Hymenobacter swuensis DY53: one gene and its partner. The protein of the gene in region 2 interacts with the protein of the main gene of each other region in a pairwise test. Links are inferred from orthologs where the notes say so. Each region holds a gene or a part of one and is shown on either strand. Other genes may lie near its edges.

Region 1 (3,144 bases), 1.3 Mb from region 2 along the record:
CATCAGACAAGGAGCGGGGGATGAACAGGTATGGAAAAAAAGAAAAGCGGCCCCCAACGGAAGCCGCTTCACACAGAATCATTTTTGCGCCACCAGATTTAGCCGGTTTCGGAGGCCTTTGTATTTGTAGAGGTCGACCTTCACGGCCCCTACAAACATTTCGGCCTGAATCAGGACCGGAACCTTATTCCGGTCGTCGGAGAGATACACCGAAACGGCATTTTCTCCCTTAAAGATCTTGTTGCTGGGCATTTTAGGCACCAGCCGGATGGTGCGAATGGTGCCGGCCTTAGTTTCCACCACTTCGCGGCCCTTATACACCACATCCATGTTAAACACGTCTTCGTCGAAGAAACCCTGCACCTTGATTACTTCCCCCACCTTGCGCTGGTCATAATTCAGGGTGCGCAGGAAATAAAAGCCGCTGACAATGTCCTGCACGTTATTCGGGATTTTGAACGTGCCCTTCTTGACGTTGTTTTTATCGCGCTTGTGGCTTTCCACATCGGCTACGTCGCGAGCATGATCAAAGTCCACAGTTTCGCGCTTGCGGTAGTTGTTCTCCTCAATGTTGCGGAAGAACCGTTGCGGTAGAATGCTGGTGGTATCGATGTAAGAGCGCCAGGTGTCGCGGATGCGCAGGAAGAAGTCGAAGGAGCCCGTGGTACGGCCCGTAACGGTGGCCTTGTAGCAGGGCCGCTCATTCACTCGATGCACGGCATCGTCGACCTCAATAGTGGCCTCTGCCGCGTTGATGAGGCCATAATGCACCTTATATTGCAAGGTTTCGCCTCGGTCAAAACTTTGATTGGAGACGGTGCGGGTGGCCTCGGAGGCCGGGCCAAACGCTGTGAGTGCCGCAGCCAGCGGCAGGGTCAGCACAGAAAACAGAAGCCAGCGGCGGTTCATGGACAAGCGGCAAAGTAGAGTGTAGCCGGGACCTTCTCAAATGCGGTGCCAGCAAAGATACTCGGATTCTGACAGAGCCAAAAAGCAGCTGTCAAACGCGGTAGAATCCGATACTAAAACCGGTATCGACCAGTTACGCATCGTGTGAAAAACCGGAAGGCATCGAGCGTGAGCCATACGCAAAAGAAAACCCTGCCGGTTGTCCGGCAGGGCTTTTTTCACTCCAAGAGCTTGTGCAAAGCTTACAGGTCGTCGTCCTCGTCTTCGTCGGTGGTGTGGTCCTCGGGAATAGCAGCCAAGGCTTCCTCGGGGGCACCTTTCACCTTAGCCCGAATCTGGGCTTCGATTTTATCAGCCAGCTCCGGGTTGTCGAGCAGGACGGTTTTCACGCCTTCGCGGCCCTGACCCAGGCGGTTGCCTTCGTAAGAGAACCAGGAGCCCGATTTGGCAATGATGCCCATGTCCACGCCCAAGTCCAGAATTTCACCCACTTTGGAAATGCCTTCGCCATACAGGATGTCGAATTCAATGACTTTGAAAGGCGGTGCTACCTTGTTCTTCACCACCTTCACCTTAGTGCGGTTACCGGTGATATTGTCTTTGTCCTCCTTGATCTGGCCAATGCGGCGGATATCCAGGCGAACCGAAGCGTAGAATTTCAGGGCGTTACCACCGGTAGTGGTTTCGGGTGAACCGAACATCACCCCGATTTTCTCGCGCAGCTGGTTGATAAAGATGCAGCAGCAGCCGGTTTTATTGATGGTGCCGGTGAGCTTCCGCAGGGCCTGGCTCATGAGGCGGGCATGCAGACCCACTTTCGAGTCGCCCATGTCGCCTTCCAACTCGCCTTTCGGTACCAGAGCGGCTACGGAGTCAATCACAATGATGTCGATGGCGCCGGAGGAAATCAGCTGGTCGGCAATTTCCAGCGCCTGCTCGCCATTGTCGGGCTGGGCGATGAGCAGGTTGGCTGTGTCGATACCGAGTTTCTTGGCGTACAGCGGATCGAAGGCGTGCTCGGCATCAATGAAGGCGGCAATACCCCCCTTTTTCTGCGCCTCAGCAATGCAGTGCATCGTGAGGGTCGTTTTACCCGACGATTCCGGGCCGTAGATTTCCACTACGCGGCCCTTAGGCAGACCACCCACACCCAGCGCAATATCCAGCCCTAACGAGCCGGTGCTGATGACTTCAATGTCCATCACCTTGTTGTCGCTGAGCTTCATCACGGTACCTTTGCCGTAGCTCTTATCTAGCTTATCGAGGGTAAGCTGAAGGGCTTTGAGTTTCTCGGCCTGGGGGTTAGAGGCGGTTTTTTCCGCTTTCTCAGCCTTTTCAGTGGTTGCTGCCATTAGTATAAAGGGGTTGTTTGGAAATGCTTAGGTTTGGTGAATGTAGGCCTTTTAGCCGGCCGGAACAACCACTTGCCCGAGCGCAGGAAGCAGTAGAAACGGGGCCGGTCAGGGGCGGCTCATGGTAACGCCGCCGGACTATATTTTGTGCCCGCAATGCTAAAAAAATTCGTTGAATTCAGGATGTTTTTTCTGTGCTAAATTTTTTGGAATCAAACCGGGCTTCTAGGGTTCTGATACTGACGCTGGTAGCGTGGCTGGCCCTGACGGGAGCCGCGCAGGCGCAACTGGATAACCGGGCTTTCTTTAACCGCCTGCCGCTGGGCCCGAGCTATGAGCGGCAGGTGCGGCTGGAAGTGCAGGGGCTGCTCTACAATAAAGACAACGAGTATTTCAACAAAATTGACCCCGGCCTGACCTACTTTGGGGCGCAGCTGGCCCCGCGGCTGGTGTATTTCCCGGCAGCTAACCTGCGGCTGGAGGCCGGCATTTTTCTGCAGAAGGACTACGGCACGCAGCGGCTGCGGCAGGTGCGGCCCTTGTTCACACTCAAGTACGCGCAGGGGCCACACCGGCTGCTGTTCGGCAACATTGAAGGTAACCTGCAGCACGGCTACATCGAGCCGATGTATGACTTTGAGCGGGTACTATACGACCGACTGGAAGAAGGCGTGCAGTATCAATACCTGACAGATAATACGTTTCTGGATGCCTGGGTGAACTGGCGGCGGCAGCAGTACCGCTTCAGCAACTACCAGGAGGAAGTGGCCGGCGGCCTGAGCGTGGAGCGCCGCCTTTTGGGCGACTCCACGGGCTGGCTACTGAAGCTGCCGTTTCAGTTCACGGCTACCCACGTTGGTGGGCAGCTGGATACTATTGATAA
Region 2 (3,128 bases):
GCGGCTATACCATCCCCGGCGCCCGCGATATGCTCAAGCAGAAAGGCCCCCAGCTCAAGGAAAAAATCGACGTCATCCAGAGCCTGGAGAAAATCCGCAAGTTCATGGTGACGATGAAGAAGGAGCTGGATGCTATTGGGAAGGCGCAGCAGTAGGATCAATTAACATAATGAATGTCAATTATTTATGCTACTTAATAAATTGATTTACAGCGAAAAACACGTCAATCAATTCATTACAACAATTTGGTTAGTCAGCTTAGTACTTGTACTGCTAACCACATTCACTCCGCTAGAATTTAACCCGATTCAGCTAACCTATCTACCCAGATGGGGCCTTTGGTTCTTGGTCATCCCAGCTACACAGTGGCTCAGGACATCTACCAGGATTTTGCCGTGGCTCTGGAAATCTATACCCTGGCTGCTTTGGGTGCCGCTTTTAGCCCTCCAATTGGCATATTCTATCAAGTCATACATTCGTTATCCTACCTATAATGTCTTCAGGAATATTCGCTATATGCTTCTCATCTTCGAGGATGTGTTTGCCGCCCAGTTACGCACTCCGTATTACTTCTACACTTGGCATACAAATACTATCCATTACCGTTGGGGGAGTCGGATTGTAGCTCAGCAGCTACTTGATACCCCATGGGGCGGCGAGCCACGACGGGTTATTATCACCCCGCTTTTGCCAGGCCTTCAGTGGAGTCAACCTATAGCTGATGATCTGCTGTTGCATGCTCCATGGCAGCCTGTAGATACTGCTTCTGTGAAATAGCATAGAAACTTAATTGACTGCTACATCAGACTTATGCCTCAGATTAACAGTGCCAACGATACTCTGCTCCACGAAGTCGCCCTGACGCTGTTCCCCAACATCGGGCCGCAGCTGACGCGGCAGCTGATGAGCTACGGGGGCTCGGCGAGGAACGTGCTGCACCTGCCGCCGGGTAAGCTGCTCAAGATTCCGGGCGTGGGGCCGGCTACAGCGGCCATTCTCACCGGTGCAGGACGCGGCAACGCGTTGCGGCAGGCCGAGGCCAGTCTGCGCCGGGCGGAGAAGGACGGCGTGCAACTGCTGTTTTACACCAGCAAGCAGTTTCCGGCCCGCCTCAGACAGATTCCCGACGCTCCTGCCCTGCTCTACTACCAAGGTACCGCCGACCTCAACCAACCTAAAACCCTGGCCATCGTAGGCACCCGCCAGGCCACCGACTACGGCCGCGAGCAAACCGAGCGGATCATCAAGGGCATCATACCACACAAGCCACTCATCGTCAGCGGACTGGCCTACGGCATCGATATTGCCGCTCACCGTGCCGCGTTGCAGGAAGGACTGGAAACCGTGGGCATCATGGCTACCGGCTTGGATGTGCTCTACCCGGCCGTGCACCGTAAAACCGCCGAAAAGATGCTCGCCCAGGGCGGCCTGCTCACCGAATTTTCCTTCGGCACCCAGCCCGACAAGTACAACTTCCCGTCGAGGAATAGAATTATTGCGGGCCTCTCAGACGGCACCGTGGTGGTGGAAGCCGCTAAAAAAGGCGGCGCGCTTATCACTGCCGACCTGGCCCTGGACTACGACCGGGACGTGCTGGCTGTGCCCGGCCCACTGGGTTCGGCGGCTTCCGAAGGCTGCCACGACCTCATCAAGGCCAACCGCGCCGCCCTGTACTCCGAGCCTGCCGACATCGAGCAGCTTCTCAACTGGGACTTGGTCCTGCACCTAACCGGCAAGCCCAAAAGCCCTACTATCTACGACCCGCTGGACTTTACGCCAGAAGAGTTGCAACTGCTACTGGTGCTACAGGCTGCCCCCAACCGCGAGGAACACCTCGATACGCTGGCCTGGAAAGCGCAGCAGCCAGTGCATCAGGTGGCTTCTCTCCTGCTGGGGCTGGAGTTCCGCAGCATCCTGAAGGCCCTGCCGGGCAAACGGTTTGGGCTGTTGTAGGGTATAAAATAGTAGCGTAAAATCGTGGAACGCAAAAATGTTCCACGGGGAACCTTGTGTCTTCATCCTTACCTTTCAGGCCAGAAACGCAAGGTATCAGCGTCTTATCGGTGCAGAAAAAATCTGCTCTTTTCTGGCTGGTCAGCTATTCCGACAGCCCAGCACTCAATCGTTTCGGTCCTTGGTTACGGATACCTCTGCTTTCTTTGCAGCTATGCTAGTGCTCTACAATGGCGAATTGCTGCCGGCCGATACGGTGCGCCTGCCGCTGCCCAACCGGGGCCTGTACTTCAACGACGGCTTTTTCGAGACGCTTGTGTGGGAGCCGGCCGGCCTGCGCTACCTCCCCTATCACGTAGCGCGCATGCAGCGGGCCGCCACCGCCCTGAGCCTGGAATTACCGGCCACCCTGGCTTCAGCCGCGGCCCTTACGGCCACCGTGCAGCAGTTAATCGGCACTGCCCCGGAGCCGGTACAGCGGCTCCGGCTGCAGCTGTGGCGTAGCGGCGGCGGCCTTTACGCTCCTGCCACCACGCAACCCGACTGGCTGTTGACCACGCAGCCTTTCGCCGCGGTGGAAACGCCCGTTCTGCAGTGCGACTTCGCAACGACGGTACGCACGCACTCCTCATCGGTGTCGTTCTGCAAAGGGCCCAATGCCCTCCTCTACGTACTGGCGGCGCAGGAGCGGCAGCGGCGCAGGCTGGACGAGGTGATACTGCTCTCGCATGAGGGCTACGTGGCCGAAACGGTAGCCGCCGCTCTGGGTTGGATTCGGCAAAAGACCATCTACGCGCCGACTGAGGCCGCGGGTGGCGTGGCCGGGACGCGCCTGGCGCATCTGCGAACTACGGCCGCTGCGTTGGGGCTGCTCTGGCGCGAAGGCCTATATGAGCCGGACGAGCTTCTGCGGGCAGAAGCCGTATTCACCGCCAACGTGGCCGGAGTTCGGGCGGTTCAGCAAATAGGCACCGTGGAGTTTCACTCCGCTACCCACCCCCTGCTGCGGCGGTTATGCCTGGCGGAGGCAACCACCCCCGGGGGCTAACGGCCGCTCCTGGTGCGGCGTTCGGGTTTCTTGCCGGATCAGCCCACCAGGGCTACCACCGCGGGACGGTTGCGCAACTGAAACCAGCTCTCAAAAAACTCAGTTAAATCCTCCTCCGTTACCCCAT

The links.
Region 1: the proteins of dprA (region 2) and recA interact in binary tests that used the Bacillus subtilis proteins (3 or more experiments, as listed by UniProt). The link is inferred for Hymenobacter swuensis DY53 from one-to-one orthologs.

Annotation. Positions count from the first base shown.
Region 1 is NZ_CP007145.1:3,942,246-3,945,389, reverse strand. The notes cover bases 207-3,027. They hold recA (recombinase RecA), read right to left. Parts: upstream 2,262-3,027; coding sequence 1,152-2,261; downstream 207-1,151. Other genes in these bases: HSW_RS18280 (hypothetical protein), read left to right, coding at 2,456-3,027; HSW_RS18290 (DUF3108 domain-containing protein), read right to left, coding at 207-909. Outside these bases: more of HSW_RS18290, read right to left, coding at 79-206; more of HSW_RS18280, read left to right, coding at 3,028-3,144. UniProt on the Bacillus subtilis protein: Multifunctional protein involved in homologous recombination, DNA repair and competence.
Region 2 is NZ_CP007145.1:2,610,875-2,614,002, forward strand. What follows is about bases 77-2,881. They hold dprA (DNA-processing protein DprA), read left to right. Parts: upstream 77-810; coding sequence 811-1,953; downstream 1,954-2,881. Other genes in these bases: HSW_RS12555 (MerR family transcriptional regulator), read left to right, coding at 77-155; HSW_RS22850 (aminotransferase class IV), read left to right, coding at 2,168-2,881. Outside these bases: more of HSW_RS12555, read left to right, coding at 1-76; more of HSW_RS22850, read left to right, coding at 2,882-3,001; HSW_RS12570 (hypothetical protein), read right to left, coding at 3,040-3,128. UniProt on the Bacillus subtilis protein: Protein that helps load RecA onto ssDNA during transformation. Binds cooperatively to circular ssDNA, is able to bridge different segments of DNA. Favors the loading of RecA onto SsbA- or SsbB-coated ssDNA and formation of RecA-DNA filaments.